Regions from separate parts of the Streptomyces ambofaciens ATCC 23877 genome, predicted to be linked through region 3. Evidence: riboswitches for the same ligand, from Rfam matches in the RefSeq annotation. Region 3 holds a riboswitch; each other region holds the start of a gene.
The links. Region 3 has a riboswitch for cyclic di-AMP ahead of SAM23877_RS30485 (M23 family metallopeptidase). Riboswitches for the same ligand answer to the same signal wherever they lie in the genome.
Positions count from the first base shown of each region.

Region 1: another riboswitch for cyclic di-AMP. It lies ahead of SAM23877_RS14830 (LysM peptidoglycan-binding domain-containing protein); the one in region 3 lies ahead of SAM23877_RS30485 (M23 family metallopeptidase).
Region 2: another riboswitch for cyclic di-AMP. It lies ahead of SAM23877_RS06055 (C40 family peptidase); the one in region 3 lies ahead of SAM23877_RS30485 (M23 family metallopeptidase).
Region 4: another riboswitch for cyclic di-AMP. It lies ahead of SAM23877_RS16900 (M23 family metallopeptidase); the one in region 3 lies ahead of SAM23877_RS30485 (M23 family metallopeptidase).

Region 1 covers NZ_CP012382.1:3,343,531-3,348,351, reverse strand. The annotation lists gene SAM23877_RS14845 (nucleoside triphosphate pyrophosphohydrolase) at 1-692, shown strand, start outside; gene SAM23877_RS14840 (cytochrome P450 family protein) at 689-2,005, shown strand; gene SAM23877_RS14835 (transglycosylase family protein) at 2,148-3,188, shown strand; cyclic di-AMP (ydaO/yuaA leader) riboswitch at 3,371-3,537, shown strand; gene SAM23877_RS14830 (LysM peptidoglycan-binding domain-containing protein) at 3,541-4,269, shown strand; gene eno (phosphopyruvate hydratase) at 4,551-4,821, shown strand, end outside.
Region 2 covers NZ_CP012382.1:1,353,362-1,358,182, forward strand. The annotation lists gene SAM23877_RS06040 (VOC family protein) at 1-134, shown strand, start outside; gene SAM23877_RS06045 (ATP-dependent Clp protease proteolytic subunit) at 265-900, shown strand; gene SAM23877_RS06050 (hypothetical protein) at 907-1,215, shown strand; cyclic di-AMP (ydaO/yuaA leader) riboswitch at 1,507-1,729, shown strand; gene SAM23877_RS06055 (C40 family peptidase) at 1,733-2,206, shown strand; gene SAM23877_RS06060 (ATP-binding protein) at 2,432-2,923, opposite strand; gene SAM23877_RS06065 (helix-turn-helix domain-containing protein) at 3,138-3,998, shown strand; gene SAM23877_RS06070 (DUF397 domain-containing protein) at 4,008-4,250, shown strand; gene SAM23877_RS06075 (8-amino-7-oxononanoate synthase) at 4,293-4,821, opposite strand, start outside.
Region 3 covers NZ_CP012382.1:6,923,463-6,928,283, reverse strand. The annotation lists gene SAM23877_RS30490 (SGNH/GDSL hydrolase family protein) at 1-769, opposite strand, end outside; gene SAM23877_RS30485 (M23 family metallopeptidase) at 989-1,945, opposite strand; cyclic di-AMP (ydaO/yuaA leader) riboswitch at 1,948-2,107, opposite strand; gene SAM23877_RS30480 (tyrosine-protein phosphatase) at 2,532-3,329, shown strand; gene SAM23877_RS30475 (DUF6126 family protein) at 3,340-3,462, opposite strand; gene SAM23877_RS30470 (helix-turn-helix domain-containing protein) at 3,459-4,097, opposite strand; gene SAM23877_RS30465 (aspartate aminotransferase family protein) at 4,164-4,821, opposite strand, start outside.
Region 4 covers NZ_CP012382.1:3,804,291-3,809,111, forward strand. The annotation lists gene SAM23877_RS16895 (aldo/keto reductase) at 1-59, opposite strand, end outside; gene SAM23877_RS16900 (M23 family metallopeptidase) at 192-1,226, opposite strand; cyclic di-AMP (ydaO/yuaA leader) riboswitch at 1,237-1,394, opposite strand; gene SAM23877_RS16905 (PP2C family protein-serine/threonine phosphatase) at 1,619-2,839, opposite strand; tRNA gene SAM23877_RS16910 (tRNA-Met) at 3,015-3,088, opposite strand; gene SAM23877_RS16915 (dihydrofolate reductase family protein) at 3,144-4,274, opposite strand; gene SAM23877_RS16920 (PP2C family protein-serine/threonine phosphatase) at 4,550-4,821, opposite strand, start outside.

The sequences.
Region 1 (4,821 bases), 3.6 Mb from region 3:
TCACCGACGGACTGGCCCGCCTCGCCGGCTCCGGCCGTCTGCGGATGCCGGACCTTGAGCTGCTCCCCGCCTCCTACGACCTCCCGGGCGCCCGCCTCCTCGACCTCGTCCAGGTCATGGACCGCATCCGCGTCGAATGCCCCTGGTCGTCCCGGCGCACCCACGAGGGGCTGGCCAAGTACGCCATCGAGGAGGCGTACGAGCTCGTCGAGGCGATCGAGGACGGCGACCGCGACGAACTCCGCGAGGAGCTGGGCGACGTACTCCTCCAGGTCGTCTTCCACGCCCGCATCGCCGAGGAGGACCCCGACGCACCGTTCTCCGTCGACGACGTGGCCGGCACCATCGTCACCAAACTGATCCACCGCCACCCGCACGTCTTCGGCGACGAGACGGCGACCACCCCCGAGGAGGTCAGGGAGCACTGGCTGCGCACCAAGGCCGCCGAGAAGCAGCGCACCTCGGTCACCGAGGGCGTCCCGCTCGGCCAGCCCGGCCTCGCCCTCGCCGCCAAGCTCGCCTCCCGGGTCCGTACGGCGGGCCTCACCGTCCCGCTCCCCTCCGGCGAGGGGATCGGCTACGAACTCCTGTCCCTCGCCGCACGCGCCGAGGCCGAGGGCACGGACCCGGAGGCGGCCCTGAGAGCGGCGGCCCGCGCCTACCGGGACGCGATCAGGGAGGTCGAGGGGTGACCGGCCATCCGCCCCGCCCCGGCGCCGGGGGTCCCGTCCCCGAGCTGTTCACCTGGGAGTTCGCGAGCGACCCCTACCCCGCGTACGCGTGGCTGCGCGAGCACGCCCCCGTGCACCGGACGCGGCTGCCCAGCGGTGTGGAGGCCTGGCTGGTCACCCGGTACGCCGACGCCAGGCAGGCCCTCGCCGACCCGCGGCTGTCCAAGAACCCGGCCCACCACGCCGAGCCCGCGCACGCCAGGGGCAAGACCGGCATCCCGGGGGAGCGCAAGGCCGAACTGATGACCCACCTGCTGAACATCGACCCGCCGGACCACACCCGGCTGCGCCGACTGGTCAGCAAGGCCTTCACCCCGCGCCGCGTGGCCGAGTTCGCGCCACGGGTGCAGGAGCTCGCCGACGGACTCATCGACCGGTTCGCCGCCACCGGCAGCGCCGACCTCATCCACGAGTTCGCCTTCCCGCTCCCCATCTACGCCATCTGCGACCTGCTCGGCGTACCCCGCGAGGACCAGGACGACTTCCGGGACTGGGCGGGCATGATGATCCGCCACGGCGGGGGGCCACGGGGCGGGGTCGCGCGGTCGGTGAAGAAGATGCGGGGTTACCTCGCCGACCTCATCCACCGCAAGCGCGCCGCGCTGACACCCGAGCCCGGCCCCGGGGAGGACCTCATCTCCGGCCTCATCCGCGCCTCCGACCACGGTGAGCACCTCACCGAGAACGAGGCCGCGGCCATGGCCTTCATCCTGCTCTTCGCGGGTTTCGAGACCACCGTGAACCTGGTGGGCAACGGCACGTACGCCCTGCTCACGCACCCGGAGCAGCGGGCCCGTCTGCAGTCGTCCCTGGCCGACGGCGAGCGCGCCCTGCTGGAGACCGGGGTGGAGGAACTCCTGCGCTACGACGGTCCGGTGGAGCTTGCCACCTGGCGCTTCGCCACCCGGCCGCTCACCCTCGGCGGGCAGGACATCGCGGCGGGCGATCCCGTCCTGGTCGTCCTCGCCGCCGCCGACCGGGACCCGGAGCGGTTCACGGACCCCGACACCCTGGACCTCTCCCGCAGTGACAGCCAGCACCTCGGGTACGGCCACGGCATCCACTACTGCCTGGGCGCCCCGCTCGCCCGGCTGGAGGGGCAGACGGCGCTCGCCACGCTCCTCACCCGCCTGCCGGACCTGAGCCTCGCCGCGGACCCGGCACAACTGCGCTGGCGCGGCGGGCTCATCATGCGAGGACTGCGCACCCTGCCCGTGTCGTTCACACCGGTCGCACCGATGGCCGGAGACGTTTCGACGTCTCCGCAAAAGTGACACGCGCTCAACTTTGTGATCTTCACGTGATCTGCGCGGCATGAACTTGTGACAAGCGATCATCTGCCTATACGTTCACGGATCAACGTGGCCCCGAGTCTCACGGCCGCGCGATCCCCGCTGTCTCGTGAAAGGTCGTCGCATGCTCTCCGGGAACGGTCGTCACCGCCGCCCCCGCCAGGCTCCCGCCCTGGTCGTCGCCGCCGGAGTGACGGGCTCCGCCATCGCGATCCCGCTGCTCGGCGCCACCGGCGCGCACGCGGCCGACGGGGCGAACTGGGACCGGGTCGCCGAGTGCGAGACCGGTGGCGCCTGGAGCCAGAACAGCGGCAACGGCTACTACGGCGGTCTGCAGCTGTCGCAGGACGTCTGGGAGCAGTACGGCGGCCTGGACTACGCGCCCAGCGCCGATCAGGCCAGTCGCTCGCAGCAGATAAGAATCGCCGAGAGGCTCCACGCGGACCAGGGCATCACCGCCTGGCCGACCTGTGCTCTGCTCGCGGGTCTGGGCAACGACTCGGGCACGTCGGCCGGCGGCACGGGGTCGGCGGGTGAGGGCTCGTCGCAGGCGCCGGACGGCTCGGGGGCGCCGACCGCGTCCGAGACGCCCGGGAGCTCCGGCACCGGGTCGGCCGGATCCTCCGGTTCGGCCGAGGCGTCGGGGCGGACCTCCGGGGGGTCGCCTTCGGCCACGCGCTCGGCGACGCCTGACTCCCCGTCGGCCGACGCGGACGAATCGGCCAAGTCCGACACGACGGCCGGAAACGGCCCATCGGCGACCGTCGACCCGCAGGAGTCCGACAGGCCGTCCACGGCCACCACCAAGGGCGACGAAACGGACAAGGCGGGGCAGAGTGAGGGCTCTTCGTCCCTCACCGACACCGCGGGATCCGGTGTGGGCAAGCACCGCGGCGACCGGGCCGAGGAAGGGGTGGCGGAGGGCCGCGGGTCCGACGCGTCGGGGCGGCACGCCTCGCGCGGTGAGGACGAGGCGCGAGGGCTCGTGGACGGCTCGTACACCGTCCGTTCCGGCGACAGCCTCTGGGGCATCGCCGACTCCCTTGAGGTCGACGGCGGGTGGCGCTCGCTGTACGTCGGCAACAAGGAGGTCGTCGGCACCGACCCGGACCACATCCTGCCCGGTCAGACGCTCACGGTCGTGGGCGAATCAGGCGAAAAGTAGGGGCAGTTCGCGTCATGGTTCGGGACGTATGTCCGTTTTGGATCACGTGAGATATAGGTCTCAGAAGCCGTGATCGTCTTTGAAAATCCGCGGAGCGCGTGTCTACGGTCGTGACCGCTCGCCATCGCGGGCCCCGGCTGCCGCAACGCCGAATCCTGCCAGCGGCCGTCCGGGAACAGTCGTCGCGTCAAGCGCCGAAGGCAGGAGCGGGGGACCCAAGGTAAGTGCCGCACCGGGCAGTTGAGCCGGAGCGGCTAGGGGTGGAGCCGAGTTCCGTGAGGAACCCGGCCGGGCAACTCAACCGGCCCGAACCCGACAGCTCACCTCGCAGGCGTCGGTGAGGGGATCAACCATGCTGTTTTCCGGCAAGGGCAAGCACCGTCGCCCGTCCAAGGCCACCCGTGTCATCGCCGTCGCCGGTGTCACCGGTGCCGCCGTCGCCGCCCCGCTGATGGCGGCCGGCAACGCCTCCGCCGCCACCGCCTCCGAGTGGGACGCCGTCGCCCAGTGCGAGTCCGGCGGCAACTGGTCCATCAACACGGGCAACGGCTACTACGGCGGTCTGCAGTTCTCCGCCTCCACCTGGGCCGGCTACGGCGGTACGCAGTACGCCTCGACCGCCGACCAGGCGAGCAAGGCGCAGCAGATCGAGATCGCCGAGAAGGTGCTCGCGGGCCAGGGCAAGGGTGCCTGGCCGGTCTGCGGCACCGGCCTTTCGGGTGCCGCGTACACCGGTGGCGGCTCCGGCGAGAGCCAGGACAGCGGCTCCGCCAGCTCCGAGGGCTCGCAGAGCCAGAGCAGCGGCTCCACCGCCGACCGCTCCGCCGAGCAGAAGGCCTCCCGCTCCGAGGAGCGCCCGGCCGCCGAGAAGCCGGCCGAGAAGAAGACCGTCACCACCCCGACCGGCGAGAAGGTCGAGAAGGGCGACGGCGAGTACAAGGTCGTCAAGGGTGACACCCTCAGCTCGATCGCCCAGGAGCACGACGTCAAGGGCGGCTGGGCCAAGCTGTTCAAGCTCAACGACGACATCGTCGACGAGGCCGACCTGATCTACCCGGGCCAGCAGCTGCACCTGAAGTAAGCGGCGGCCCCGCCTGCTCCCGTCCCGGCGCGTGTTCCCCCGTACGCGCCGGGACGGGTTTTTCACGCCCCGGGCCCGCCCGCGCTTCCTCCCCGGAACCGCGGGTGTTTCCGGAAACGTCTTTGTTCCGTTCGGAAACAATTTACTCTCGGTTCTGTCCAGCGGGTGGGCGATCGGCTGGCCGATCGCCCGGAGCCGGTTAGGCTCGGTCCCGCAGAGCCGCTGCGGTCCTGTGGACCCGCGCGTCACACCGAAGCGTCACATTGAAGAAGGAGATGCTCGTGCCGTCCATCGACGTCGTCGTAGCCCGGGAAATCCTGGACTCCCGAGGCAACCCCACGGTCGAGGTCGAGGTCGGCCTCGACGACGGCAGCACGGGTCGTGCCGCCGTTCCCTCCGGCGCCTCCACCGGCGCCTTCGAGGCCATCGAACTCCGTGACGGCGACCCGGGCCGTTACCTGGGCAAGGGCGTCGAGAAGGCCGTCCTGGCCGTCATCGAGCAGATCGGCCCGGAGCTGGTCGGCTACGACGCCACCGAGCAGCGTCTGATCG
Region 2 (4,821 bases), 5.6 Mb from region 3:
GTGAGCTGGGCGGATCGGTCGGGGACCGGGGCGCGGAGGACGCGCGGTCGGCCGCACGGTTCGGCCGGTTCGCCCTGTGCCGGGACGACCAGGGCTCCCCGTTCGGCCTGCACGAGCCTCCGAACGGACGGTGAGGCGCCCCTCCCCACTCGACCGAGCCCTCCTCGGCCTTGGCGGCTCCCTCCTCCCACCGATGTACGTCCTGTACATTTCTGACGGAGACAGTGCCGTCGGCAACGGTGCTGCCACGAGGAGGGGTTCGTCATGATCCTGCCGTCCGCCCGCCACGCCCCGCCCGAGTTCACCGAGCGCGCGAGCGCCGACGACCGGGTCGTGGATCCGTACGCGAAGCTGCTGGAGGAGCGCATCGTCCTCCTCGGCACACCGATCGACGAGGCCTCCGCGAACGACGTGACCGCGCGGTTGCTGTACCTGGAACACACGGCCCCGGACCGCGCCATCGCGCTGTACGTCAACTCACCCGGCGGCTCCTTCACCGCCATGACGGCGATCTACGACACGATGCGCCACGTCTCCTGCGACGTGGAGACGACGTGCCTGGGGCAGGCCGGCACGGCCGCCGCGGTGCTGCTGGCGGCGGGCACGCCGGGCAGGCGGGCCGTGTTGCCGGGCGCGCGCGTGATGCTCCGTCAACCCTCGCTCATCGAGACGGTGGAGGGGCGCACCGACGACCTCGCCGTGCGGGCCGACGAGTCGACCCGCATCCGCACCCGCCTCGAGGAACTTCTCGTACGACACACCGGCCGCACCCCCGAGCAGGTGACCGCGGACATCGAGCGGGAGACGATCCTTGACGCCCGACAGGCCCTGGACCACGGCCTGGTGGATCACATCGTGCCCGGCCGCGGGGCGACGCCCGCCACGCCCGGCGCCAGGTGAGCCGCCATGCTGCCGCCGGAACTGCCTCCGCTGCCCGCCCTCACCCGCGCCGAGGCCGAGCTGATCGACCGTTACCTCGAGGTCGTCGATCTCCTCGGGCGCATCAACCCGGCCCGGGACGGCGACACCTACCGCGGCCTGCGGGCCGCCCAGGCGCTGGTCGGCAAGGCGACCGCCCTGCGCGACGCGCTGGCCCTGATGCACCGCAGGGGTGAGACGGAACTGCACGCGGCCACCCTGGCCCGGGCGCTGCGTGTCCTGGACGGTGAACGGCGGACGGCGCGCGTCAGCCTGCCGCCGTCTGTGGACAGTTGAGCCACCCGGCTCGAAACGCACCAAACGGCTTACCCCCTTTCGGCGTAGGAACACCAGAAATGTCCGACCGTCCGCGGTTGCGCAACACGCCTGCCCAAGCGGCGGAACGAGCCACTCCGCCGCTGGTCCCGGCGTCGCCACCGCGGCCGGGCACGACTCGAACGCATAGCCGTCCACCCGAACGGGTGAGTGGTGAGTAACAACACAAAAGCCACGTTCCATTGGGATTTCCGCGCGGGGCGAGACAAGATCCGTGACTGACGACAAGCCCCCGCCGCAGCGGCGGGGCGGTCCGAGCGGACGCCGAATCCTGCCGCCGCCCGGACGACCGGTCGACAGGAGTGGATCGGCAGGAGTGGAGGACCCGAGCACGACGGGTCGCCGGAACGACCGCCTGCGCGAGTCAGGCGCCGGACCGAGCAGCCCTTGGGGTGAAGCCGCATCCGTGCGGCCGGGCATCTTCGCCAGCCCGAATCCGACAGGTCATCCTTCACAGGCGGCTGACGAAGGGTTGCGCATGTCTGCGCTCAATCGTGTCCCGTCGCTGATGGCCCGTGCCGGTACGGCCTCGGCTCTCACCCTCGCCGCCGTGGGCGGTTCCGTGGTGGTCCCCGGCGTCGCCTCCGAGGCCGCCGCGGCGAGCCACGCGACGAAGGCTCTCAAGATCGCGGCCTCCAAGAAAGGTGCGCCCTACAAATATGGCGCCGTCGGACCAGGCAGGTTCGACTGCTCCGGCCTGACGCTGTACTCGTTCAAGAAGGCCGGCAAGAAGCTTCCGCGCACCGCGGCCCAGCAGTACAACAAGACCCGGCACATCTCCTCCAAGAGCCGCAAGGCCGGGGATCTGGTCTTCTTCCACTCGGGCCGCAGCGTCTACCACGTCGGCATCTACGCCGGGAAGAACAAGATCTGGCACGCTCCGAAGACCGGGGACGTGGTGCGCCTGCAGAAGATCTGGACCGGCAGCGTCTGGTACGGCCGGGTCAAGTAGCCCGCCCGAGGGGGTGACGGCGCCTGTTCCGCCGTCACCCCCTCGGGTCGCGTGGCCCCGGCGTCGCGCGCACCGCCGCCCGGCGCGGGAGGAACCGCGCCACGGCGCACCGGGGGCGACGGTGCGCCACAGCCGACGGCGTGCCGGACGCAGGGCGCCAGCCGCAGCGCGCGCCGGGCCAGGGCGCAGCGCGCCGGCCGCAGCGCGCCGGTCGCCGACGGCACCTCACCGCGAAGGCTTCTGCTCTCCCGCCGCCCCTCCCACGGCCGTGGCCGGTTCGGCGACCGCCGGACGGCCGGGCGGCGTCCAGGGCAGTTCGATGGAGACGGTCTTGCCGCCCTCGCGCGTGGGCCGCACCCTCAGCCTGCCCCCGCACTCCGCCGTGAGCCAGCGGATGATCACCATGCCTCGGCCGTTGTCCTGCTGGACCGCGGCGGGCAGGCGCTTGGGGAAGCGCGGATGGCTGTCGGTGACGCCGACGCGCAGCCGCTCGTCGCGGTCGAGCGCCAGGTCCACCGTGAAGGTGGGCGACTGTCCGAACGTGTGCTGGACCGCGTTGGTCGCCAGTTCGGAGACGATGAGCCGGACGGTGTCGGAGAGATCGGCGCCCGCCGGCAGGCCCCACTCCGTCAGGGTGCCGACCACGTAGGTGCGCGCGGCGGCCACCGAGGCGGAATCGCTCGGCAGAGTGACGGATGCTTCCAGATGGTCTGCCATGGCGACGTCGTCCCTTTCCCACGGAACCGCAACCCGACACGGAGCGGACGGTTCGAGTACGGTCCCGGACTGGTGCTTCGCCGCCAGACTGCCATCACCAGGGCCGGGAAGGGCGGCGATCCACCAAGATATGCATATATCTGTCGCTCGATGCGGTGAACTCTGCGACGGCAGAGCGGATTTGGGCGGCCCATAAGGAGTAAGGGAGTGGCCCATGCAGCACGGTCCCGTGGTGCGTCGTCGGAAGCTGGGCGCCGAACTGCGCACCCTGCGCACGTCGGCGGGGATCACCAGCGGCGAGGCGGCCCGGTTGGTGGGCTGGCACCAGTCGAAGGTCAGCCGCATCGAGACCGGAACCAGCGGGGCGAAACCGGCCGACGTGCGGTTACTCCTCGACGCCTACGGTGTGGACGACTCCCGGCTGCGGGAGTTGCTGGAGATGCTGGCGGGCTCCGACGACGCGGGCGGCCGGCACCACTGGTGGCACGCCTATCGCGGGGTGCTGCCGCCGGCCTACCGCGACTTCATCAGCCTGGAGTCGCAGGCGAGCGCGATGCGCACGCTGGAGACCACGGTGGTACCCGGACTGCTCCAGACACCGGAGTACGCCCGCGCGGTGACGCGCGCCGCGGCGGACGGACTGCCGGAGGAACGGCTGGACACGCTGGTGGAGGTCCGGCTGGCCCGGCAGGACGTGCTGCGGGCGCAGCCGCCGCTGGAGCTGAGCGCGGTCCTGGACGAGGCGGTGCTGCGCCGGGAGGTGGGCGGCCCCGGAGTCATGGCACGCCAACTGGCGCGCCTGATCGAGGCCGCGCGCCTCCCTCATGTCCGGCTCCAGGTCCTGCCGTTCGCCGCCGGGGCGCACATCGGTGTCACCGGCCCTTTCGTAATCTTCTCTTTTTCGAGCACTTCTGATCTAGACGTGGTCGTTCTCGACCACTTGACGAGTAGCCTGCATCTCGAACGGAAAGAAGACCTAGAGGCCTACACCGAGGCCTTCAACGCCCTTCTGATCCATGCCCTTTCGCCCGAGGAATCGTTGGACTTCATCGCCGCGACCGCGGCAGGCGCGTAAGGAGGCACCATGTCAGGAACACCGTCCGCCCGCTGCCGGAGCATCCCTGCCGGCACCGATCTGCCCGGCCTGCGGTGGCTGCGCAGCAGCTACAGCACCGGAGCGAACAACTGCGTGGAGACGGCACGGCCGTCGGCCGGCCCCTGGGCCGGACTGCTCGCCGTGCGCGACTCCAAGGACCCGGCCGGACCCGCGCTGCTCTTCTCCCCCGAGAGCTGGGCGTCGTTCACGGACGCGGTCCACCACCGCTGATCCCGGGCCGGATCGAGCGAAGCACGGCCGTGTCACGCCGACTCATGGCCGCGTTTCGCCGATCACCCGTACAGCGCGTCCGACCTGTTCCGCGGAGAGGTCCGCACGTGCGGTCAGCCTGAGCCGTGAGATGCCGTCGGGTACGGAAGGAGGCCGGAAGCAGCCCACGGACAGGCCGGCCGAACGGCAGTCGGCCGCCCACTGGACGGCTCCCTCCGGGGAGGGCGCGCGCACCGAGACGACCGCGGCGTCCGGGCGCACCGCGGACAGGCCCATGGCGGTCAGACGTGCGTGCAGTTCGCCCGCCACCGCACGTGCGCGCGCCGCCCGCTCGGGCTCGCGGCGCAGCAGGGTGAGGGCCGCGAGGGCCCCGCCCGCCGCCGCGGGGGCGAGGCCGGTGTCGAAGATGAACGTCCGGGCCGCGTTGACCAGGTGTTCGATCACCGGGGCCGGTCCGAGGACGGCGCCGCCCTGGCTCCCCAGCGACTTGGACAGCGTCACCGTCACGACGACGTCGTCCGCACCCGCCAGCCCCGCCTCGTACGCGGCACCCCGGCCACCCGCGCCGAGG
Region 3 (4,821 bases):
TCCGCCCCCTGATGTCGTCCGCCGACAGCGTCCCCTTGGCGATCACGTGGTCGCCCGAGGACTCGCCGCGCAGCCGACGGCCGATCCACGGCACCAGGAACTCGCGGGCCCAGTGGACGTCGTCCCGGCGGACGTCCAGGGTGCCGCGCGGCGGCAGCGGCGGCCAGGGCTGGTCGGGGTCGGCCGGGACGGGCAGGCCGAGGATCTGGCCCGCGCGCAGCGCCACGCGCGTGTGGCCCTCCGGCGACAGGTGCAGCCGGTCGGCGTCCCACGCCCTGCGGTCCTGCACCGTCCTGAGCGACCACAGGTCGAGCACGGGGCAGCCGTAGCGGTCGGCGATGGCGCGGACGTGCCCGTTGTACGTGGCGATCTTGCCGCGCAGACGCCTGAGGACGGGCACCCCGCGGGTGTCGAACCCGGTCGTCACCAGCACGGTGCCGGCCGCGGCGGTCAGCGCGGCCACCGCCCGCTCGAACCGCTCGGCCACCTCGTCGGGGTCCGTGCCGGGCCGGATGATGTCGTTGCCGCCCGCACAGAACGAGACCAGGTCGGGGGCGAGTTCGACGGCCCGCGGCACCTGCTCCGCCACGATCCGGTCGAGCAGCCTGCCGCGTACGGCGAGGTTCGTGTACGTGAAGTCGCCCTCGGGGCGCCGGTCCGCGAGCAGGACGGCGAACCGGTCGGCCCAACCGACGAACGATCCGTCGGGGCCCCGGTCGCCGACGCCCTCGGTGAAGCTGTCCCCCACCGCCACGTACGACCCGATCACTGTTCCGCTGTCACTCTTCGAATCGTCTGCCACATCGGCCCATGATTCACCTTGGAATGTGACCTACGCGACCGTAGGAAAGGGTTGACGGGCGGTGAGAAATGCCACGCCTAAAGTATTCGCCAATTCCGGAATAAGCGGGGTCCTGATACACCGAAGGCCGGACCCGGGGATCGGGGTCCGGCCTTCGGTGGCGCGGGAGGGCGCGTCAGCTCCTCGTCAGAGGGAGACGCCGTGCGAGCGCAGGTACGCGACCGGGTCCACGTCCGAGCCGTAGTCCGGGGTGGTGCGGATCTCGAAGTGCAGGTGCGGTCCGGTCACGTTGCCGGTGGCACCCGAGAGGCCGACCTGCTGACCCGCCGTCACGGACTGGCCCGCGGAGACGGAGAGCGAGGAGAGGTGGGCGTACTGGGCGTAGTGGCCGTCGGCGAGCTGGATGACGACCTGGTTGCCGTAGGCGCCGCCCCAGCCCGCGGAGACGACGGTGCCCGCGCCGACGGCCTTGAGGGAGGTGCCGGTCGGGACGACGAAGTCCGTACCGGTGTGGTAGCCGCTGGACCACATGCTGCCCGTCTGGTGGTACGGGGTGCCCAGGGTGCCGCTCGGGACGGGCGAGGCGAAGCCGCTGCCGGTGCCGGCGGACTGGGCGCTCGTGTTCGAGGAGTCGGCGGAGCTCTTCGCGGCGTCCGAGGACTGCTCGGCCGACTCGGCCTTCGCGGGGGCGGGCTTCTCGGCCGCGGCGGGCTTCTCGGCCGCCGGCTTCTCCGACGCGGCGGAGGAGGACGGGGCCGAGGACTTGGCGGCCTGTCCGGCGACGGCGAGCTTCAGACCGGGGTGGATCAGCGACGGGTCCGAACCGACGACCTCGCGGTTGTCGGCGTAGAGCTTCTTCCAGCCGCCGTCGACGTCCTGCTCGTCGGCGATCTTCGAGAGGTAGTCACCGCTCTTGACGGTGTACGTCCGCGAGTCCCCGTTCTTCTCCGCACCGGCGGCCTTCTTCGCCGACGTCGCGACGGACTGCACGGAGTGCTCGGAAACGGACTGCGCGGGAGCGGCGTGGGCCCCGGCGGCGCCCATCAGCGGGAGCGCGAGCGCGGCGCCGCCGGTTCCGGCGACGGCGATGGTGCGGGTCAGGCGCATGGCCCTGGTACGGCGGTGCTTACCCTTCGCGGGCATGGCGAATTCCTCTCCGGCGCCTGCGAGGTGAGCTGTCGGGTGCGAGCTGGAGATGCCCGGCCGCGTCGGGACGCGGCTTAACCCCAAGCCGTTCCGGGAACCGGAACAGGCAGTCTTACCTGTGGGTCCCCCGCTCCTGCCGTGTACGGGTGGTCGATGAGTGCGGGCTCCGGTCGGCGGCAGGATTAGGCGTTCCGTCCGGATCGGTGGTGAACGTAAGCGACCAGGACGCGCAGCGACAAGCGTGGGGTTCCCTCGGCCGGTGTTCCGATTGATCCTTTATGGGAATCACCGGTCACCCTCCGTCGATTCGCGGGGCACCGGTTCGGGCAAACGTCCTTGAAAACCGGCGGAATTACGTGAACATGACGGGCAACGCACCGTCACGGATATGACGCTGCTCACGCGCCGTCCCTCCAGCCCCTTTTATTTCAGAGCGAGTTGGGACTAAGGCACCAATACGGACAGAAGGCCCAGATGGTCCACTGTCGGACGTCCCGGCACCCGGAGGCGCAGGCCCGTGCCGTATCTTCGAGTGGAGCCCGGCGGCGAGCAGCGCCGACGGGGCGGAGTGGGAGGAGCCCCCGTGACGCAGCAGGTCCCGTCGACCGAACCCGAGCTGGCCGGTGTGCGCAACTTCCGTGACGTGGGCGGCCTGCCGACCGTGGACGGACGGCGGGTACGACAGGGAGTGCTGTTCCGCAGCGGTCACCTGGCGCACGCCACCGGAGGGGACGCCGCGTTCCTGGCCTCGCTGGGCCTGCACACGATCTTCGACTTCCGCAACGCGGCCGACCAGAAGCTCGAGGGCCCGGACGTCGAGCTGCCGGGCGTGCGCAATGTGAACCTGCCGCTGAGCGACCCGGCCGACGGTGCCGAGTTCTGGAAGATGGTCCGCGACGGCGACCTGGACCAGCTGCGCGAGATCCTGGCCGGCGACAAGGGTGCCGAGCGGATGATCGGCTCCTACCGCCTGATCATCAAGGAGCGCACGGCGGAGCACTCGCGGGTGCTGCACGCGCTCGCCGAGGACAGCGTCCCGGCGCTGATGCACTGCGCGGCCGGCAAGGACCGCGCGGGCCTGTCGATCGCGATCACCCTCCTCGCCCTGGGCGTCGAGCGGGACGCCATCGTCGAGGACTACCTGAAGTCGAACGCCACGCACCGCCGCTACAAGGTGCGTCGCAGCAGCACCGCCGCCTCCGCCTACTCCCCCGAGGTCATGGAGCTGCTCAGCCCCCTGTTCGACGCGCGCGCCGAGTACCTCGCGGCGGCCTTCGAGACCGTCGAGCAGACCTGGGGCGGAGTCGACGCCTACCTGGAGCAGGGCCTGGGGATCACTCCGCAGACCCGGGAGCGGCTGCGCGAGCGGATGCTGGACTGAGGGGTCGCGTTCACCGGCTGCCGGCTCCCACCTCGAAGAGCAGGTAGATGAAGGCCGCGAAGGCGTGGCCCACGACGAGGTAGATGAAGAGCCGCACCCACAGGGCACGCGGGAACTTGTCCTGCAGGTTCATGGCATCTCTCCCGGAGTGGAGTGGGGCGGCACGGTGGCCGGCCCCAGGCAGAGCGCCGCCGTCGGGCTCTGCAGCAGGGTGTGGACGAAGAGGAGCTCGACCCCGTCGGCGTCCTGGGCGGCGATCCGGTGCGGGGTCAGCGAGTCGAAGTGCGCGCTGTCGCCCGGACCGAGCCGGTGCACGGTGTCCCCGAGGCGCAGCCGCAGCCGGCCCCGCAGCACGTGGAGCCACTCCTCACCGGGGTGCACCCGCACGATGTCGCCCTGCGACCCGTGCGGGACGCGGACCCGCAGGGCCTGCATCCCGCGGCCGGACCCGCCGGCCTGCCAGTACGTCCAGCCGCCCGCGGACGTCGGCTCCATGGCCTCGGCCCGCACGACGGCGTCCCGGTCCGCGGCCGTCTCGCCGAGCAGTTCCGATACGGTCGTACCGTAGACCCGGGCGAGGGAAAGCAGCATCGGCAGCGAGGGCTGGCGCTGCCCGGTCTCCAGCCTGGACAGGTGCGCCGGCGACAGCCCGGCGGCGCGCGCCGCGGCCTCCAGGGTGAGGGCGGCCCGGCGCCGCAGCTCGCGCAGCTGGGGTGCGACGGCGGCGACCGATCCCTCGGCCGGGTCCGTCGTCTCGGAGGAGCTCATGCTTCCATTGAGCCCGAGCCTTGCCCCACGGGCAAGTTTCTTGCCTGTGGGGCAAAAGTGCCGGGCTCAGCGGTTGGCCACCGCCTGCCTGACCAGGGTCTTGCCGAAGTCCCACATCAGTCCACCCCCGTGATGCGCGTCCTCCATCACCTCGGTGAAGGCGTCGACGAACCGGTCCGCGTCCGCGGTGTCGATGATCAGCGGCGGAATCAGCTTGATCACCTCCAGGTGATCGCCGGACACCTGGGTGAGGATCCGGTGGCGCTGCAGCAGCGGCACCACCACCATCTGCGCGAACAGTCCCTTCCTGGCCGCCTGGAGCATCGTCCAGCGGCTGCGCAGCTTCAGTGACCTGGGGCGGCCGAACTCGATGCCGATCATCAGCCCCCGGCCGCGCACGTCGGCGAGCATCTCGTAGCGGTCCACCAGCTCCGCCAGCCGGGACTTCAGCCGCTCGCCCACGGCGGCGGCGTTCGCGACGATCTCCTCGTTCTCCATCACCGAGAGCACCGCGAGTCCGGCCGCCATGGCCTGTGCGTTGGACCCGAAGCTCGCCGAATGGACCTGCACCCGGTCCATCGAGGAGTAGACCTTCTGGAAGATCCAGTCCCTGCCCAGCGTGGCCCCCACCGGCACGTAGCCGCCGGACAGCGCCTTGGCCACGCACACCAGGTCGGGCTCGACTCCGTCCTCGTGCTGGAAGGCGTAGAACGTGCCGGTCCGG
Region 4 (4,821 bases), 3.1 Mb from region 3:
CCGAGAGCGAGGGGGAAGACCTCGAGGTCCGAGGAGCCGAGCTTGCGCAGAGAAGTCATGTCCTGCGTCAACGACGACGACGGATCCGGTGATTCCGCAAGCGGGACGGAAATCCCGCGGACCGGCAGCCCTGGCGTCGGGGGGTCGCCGTCAGGACCGCCGGGGACCGGCGGGGCCGTGGACGGTGTCGGTCAGGGGGTCAGGCCCTTGCTCTGCAACCAGGCCATCGGGTCGATCCCGCCGCCGTCGCTGGTGTGGACCTCCATGTGGAGGTGGGCCCCGGTCACGTTGCCGGTGGCACCGACACGGCCGATGACGTCACCGGTGGTGACCTTCTGGCCGACGCTGACGCTGATGGACGACTGGTGGGCGTACCAGATCTCGGTGCCGTCGTCGAGGGTCAGCACCGTCTTGTAGCCGTACGAGCCCTCGTAGCCGGCCGACGTGATGGTGCCGCTGTGCACCGCCTTGAGCAGCGTGCCCGTGGGCGCGGCGAAGTCGAGGCCGGTGTGGTAGCCGGAGGACCAGTAGGCGCCGGCCTGGCCGAAGCTGGAGGAGATCGTGTACGAGGAGGTCGGCAGGGTGTACTGCTCGGCCAGCTTCGCGAGCCGCTCGGCCTCGGCCTTCTTCGCGGCCTCCTCCTCCGCCTTCTTCTTGGCGGCGGCGGCCTTGGCCTCGGCCTCCTTCTCCGCCTTGGCGGCGGCTTCCGCGGCCTTCTTCTCGGCGGCGGCCGCGGCCTCGGCGGCGGCCTTGGTCTCGACCTGGGCCTGCTGCTGCTCGGCCTGCGCCATGATCCGGGCCCGCAGCGTCTCACCGGCGTCGGGGGCGCCCTCCGCGGTGTCGGCGGTCGCGGCCACGCCGATGCCGCTGAGCGGGGCGGCGGAACCCTGCGGCTCCGGCTCCTCGTCGTCCGAGATGAGCGAGCCGACGTTGGGCAGGTCGGGCATGGAGATGGACACCGGCGGCTTGCCGGTCTGCGCGCTGGCCATCCCGCCCGCGCCGACCGCGGCTATGACACCGACGCCGAGGACGGTGGAGCTGCGGGCGAGTCCGCCGCGCTGCTTGGCCACGCGGTGCCGGCCGCGCACGGGGCGAACGGAATCCGCGGTGGGATTCCACTCCTCCCAGGGGCCCTCTTCGGTGCGGTAGCCGTCGTAGCCGAAGGTGTCGGTGTCGTGCGTGCTCGGCACGAACGGGGCCTCGGGGGCAGGCCGGTTGGACGCCACGTGGGCGTACTCCTTTCCTTCCTTCCGCCTACCGGGTTAGCTGACGGGTTCGGAGCAGGAAGGTCTCCTACGCGCGTATAACCGCCGTGTCTCCACGGCGTCGTACGAGCGATTCACCCCAAGGTGGTGGTTCCCCGGTTCCCTCGCGGGATTCGGCGCGTGCGCACGGAGCCGCCTTCTGTGACGGCTGGGACGACCGCGCTGCGTTATCGAACGTTAATAGACGCGGGGCTCGGATTCCAAGCTGTTCCTCTTGATCATTAACGAATCCGGCCGGGACGCATCCCCCAGGAGCACTGAAAACCGGACGAGTTGACCGCCCCTCAGTATTCCCCTTCACGCCGCGATTTTCTGATGGTGTATCAGTTGTTATGCGCAGGGCGGTCGTCACGTCACCGTTGGTGACAATGATCAAGCTCTTCACGCGCGGGCCGGCGTACGGCGAGCAGCGCCATGTCGTCCGCCATCCCGCCCCCGGAGTGCCGGCGCACGTCCTCGGCCAGGGCGGCGAGCAGTTCCCCCGGATGCCGGAAGACGCAGCCGGCGAGCCGCTCGTGCGGGTCGTAGAACTCGCCCCGGGCGTCCCGCGCTTCGGACAGCCCGTCGGTGTGCAGGAGCAGTGTGGCTCCGCCCGGGAAGGCGTCCTCCTGGGCCCGGTCGGGCCACACGCCCAGCTCGCCCATCCCGAGCGGCAGCGCCGACTCCCGGGCGGGCAGCGGGCGCAGGGTGCCGTCGGCGTAGAGCAGCAGCGGGGGCGGATGACCGCGGTTGACGATCCGCACGACCCCGTCGCCGTGGGGGAGTTCGGCGAGGACGGCGGTGGTGAAGCCCTCGAAGGCGTCCAGCCCGTCGCGCCGGGTGCCCTCGCGCGCCAGCGCCCGCTCCAGGCGCTGGGCCACCGCCTCCAGAGTCGCCTCCTGCTCGGCGGCCTCCCGGAAGGCGCCGATCACGACGGCGACGGCGGCCACCGCGCCCATGCCCTTGCCGCGCACGTCCCCGACGATGAGCCGGACGCCGCGCGCGCTGTCCTGCACCGCGTACAGATCACCGCCGATGAAGGCGTCGGCCTGCGCGGCCTCGTAGCAGGCGGCGATCTCGAAGCCGCCGATCCGTTCGGCGGGCTCGGGCAGCACGGCACGCTGGGCGGCCTCGGCGATCTCGCGGACGGTGACGAGGCGCTCTCCGGTGCGGCGGACGAAGGCGTTGACGAAGACCGCGAGGGCGGCGACCGTCGCGATGGTGATCAGCTCCGTCAGGGAGTCCACGTAGTGGGCGACGCCCTTGCTCAGTTGCAGCCCGACGACGGCGGCGACCACGGCGACACCGGTGAGCGCCGTGCCGCGCCGCGAGTAGAGGGGGGCGGCGACCAGCGGCGCGGCCGTGTAGAGGGGGCCGGCCGTGAAGTATCTCGGGGTGAAGATGTCGTACAGGATGGCGATGACGATGAGCAGGACCGGGAGCAGCCGTACCAGGCGGCGCCCGTACGGGGTTCGCCGCGGCCGCTCGGTCGCGGTGGGCGGCAGCGCCACCGCCTCGCTGCCGAGGCCCGGGTCGGGCGCGGGATCGCCGGGGAGCCGGCCGCCGGCCCTGGCGTACGCTCCCTCGTCGTCCACGTGACCTGGCCGCACCACTCGTCTCCCGCCGCCCCTGACGTCCACGCCGCTTGCCGTCCCGTCTCCAGGTTTCCCGGACCGGGGGCGGGCGGCGAGCCGTGCGGGCCGACCGGGTGAACGCACCAGAACGCACAGAAGGCCGGAATCCTCAAGGGATTCCGGCCTTCGGTTTCAGTAGCGGGGACAGGATTTGAACCTGCGACCTCTGGGTTATGAGCCCAGCGAGCTACCGAGCTGCTCCACCCCGCGCCGTTGTGTCTCCACTGTACGTCATCCCGGGGGCTGAATGCACATCCGTGTCCCGCTACCCCTCCAGGTGGCGGTTGGGAGCCTTCGCGCGCTCCTCGTACTCGGGCAGTACGACGACGGTGGCGCCCCCGGCGGCGAGCACCCCGCCGCCGTCCGCGCCCGGCACGAAGGTGTCCGGCTCCCGCCAGGCCGTGACCACGCGCCGCACCCCGGCGTCGAGGATCAGCCGGGCGCAGGGCGCGGGCCGGGAGGCGCGGCGGGCGCACGGTTCCAGGCTGCTGTACACCGTGGCGGCCGTCAGCCGGGGGTCGGCGGGATCGGTCCTGGCGAGCGCGGCCTCCTCGGCGTGCACGACGGGGTCCCCGCCCTCCCGCGAGTGTCCGCGCGCCAGCTCCGTGCCGTCGGCGGCGACCACGACCGCCCCCACGCTGAACGCCGTCCCGGAGGGCGGGCACAGCCGGGCCAGCTCGCAGGCGAGGGCGAGCCAGTGCCGGTCCGCGGCGGTCACCCGGCCGCCGGTGCCCGGGGCGGTCGGCAGGTACCGCGCCAGCACGACGTCCTCGATGCGCCGCGACTCCGCCAGCCGCAGCCGCCCGCCCTGGTAGGCCCCCGGACCGAACAGGCGGGGCGCGTCCGGGTCGCCGACGAGCAGGGGGGCGAGGACGAGCTGCAGTTCGTCGGCGAGTTCCTGCCGCAGCAGCTGGGTGTGCACGGTCCCCCCTCCCTCGACCATGAGCCGCCGCACTCCCCGCTCGTCGTGCAGGTGCTCCAGCGCCGCCCGCCAGTCGAACGCCCCGCCGAGCGGCACCACGTCGGCGGCGAGTCCCAGCGCGCGGGCCCGCCGGGCGCCCTCGTCCGTCGTGAGGAGCAGCTTCTCGCCGCCGGTGTGCCAGAACGCGGCCGCCGGGTCCAGTTCGCCGGTGGCGCTGACCGTCACCTTGAGCGGGTACTCCGCCTTCCCGGCCGCGACCCGGGCGCCTCGCCGCTCGGCCGAGTTGACCAGGAGCCGCGGGTTGTCGGCCCGGATCGTGCCGGCCCCGACCAGGATCGCGTCGACGGACGCCCGCACCTCGTCGACCCGGTCGAAGTCGGCCGGGGAGGAGAGCAGGAGCCGTTCGGGGCCGGTGTCGTCCAGGTAGCCGTCGAGGGAGACGGCTGCGGAGAGGAGGACGTACGGGAGGGGCATGGGCGTACTCCGGTGGGGCGGGCGGCGGGTTCCGGCGGGGCCACCCTAGGCGGGACGCCACCTCACGGGACTTCCGGCGCCCCGGTTCCGCCGGCGGCGCGAAGCGGGGCTCGCCGTCCACCGGCGCCTCGATCGGCCGTCGGCCCGGGCGGACGCCGCCTCACGGGGCGTGCGGTGTGGGTGGGGGCCCCGCGCGGCGCTGCGGTGGGCGCGAGCGCCGCCCGGCTCGACGACGTGCCCGCCGGGGACGGCGCGCGTGCGCGGGGCGAGGGGGCTCACCGCTGCTCTTCACCGGGCGTCCGGGGCGCCTTGATGGCCGGACCGGGTGGTCGCGGCACGTTGATGGCCAGGACGGCGGTGTCGTCGTCCACGCCGGAGCCGAGGGCGTCGAGCAGGTTGCTCAGGGCCTGGACCGCGCCCGACGCGGTGGTCGGGGCCAGTGATCGGGCGAAGTCCACGAGCGCTTCGTCGCCGTAGCGTCCCCCGGACTGGTCGGTGTGGGCCTCGGTGAGGCCGTCCGTGTACAGGAGCAGGGTGTCCCCGGGGT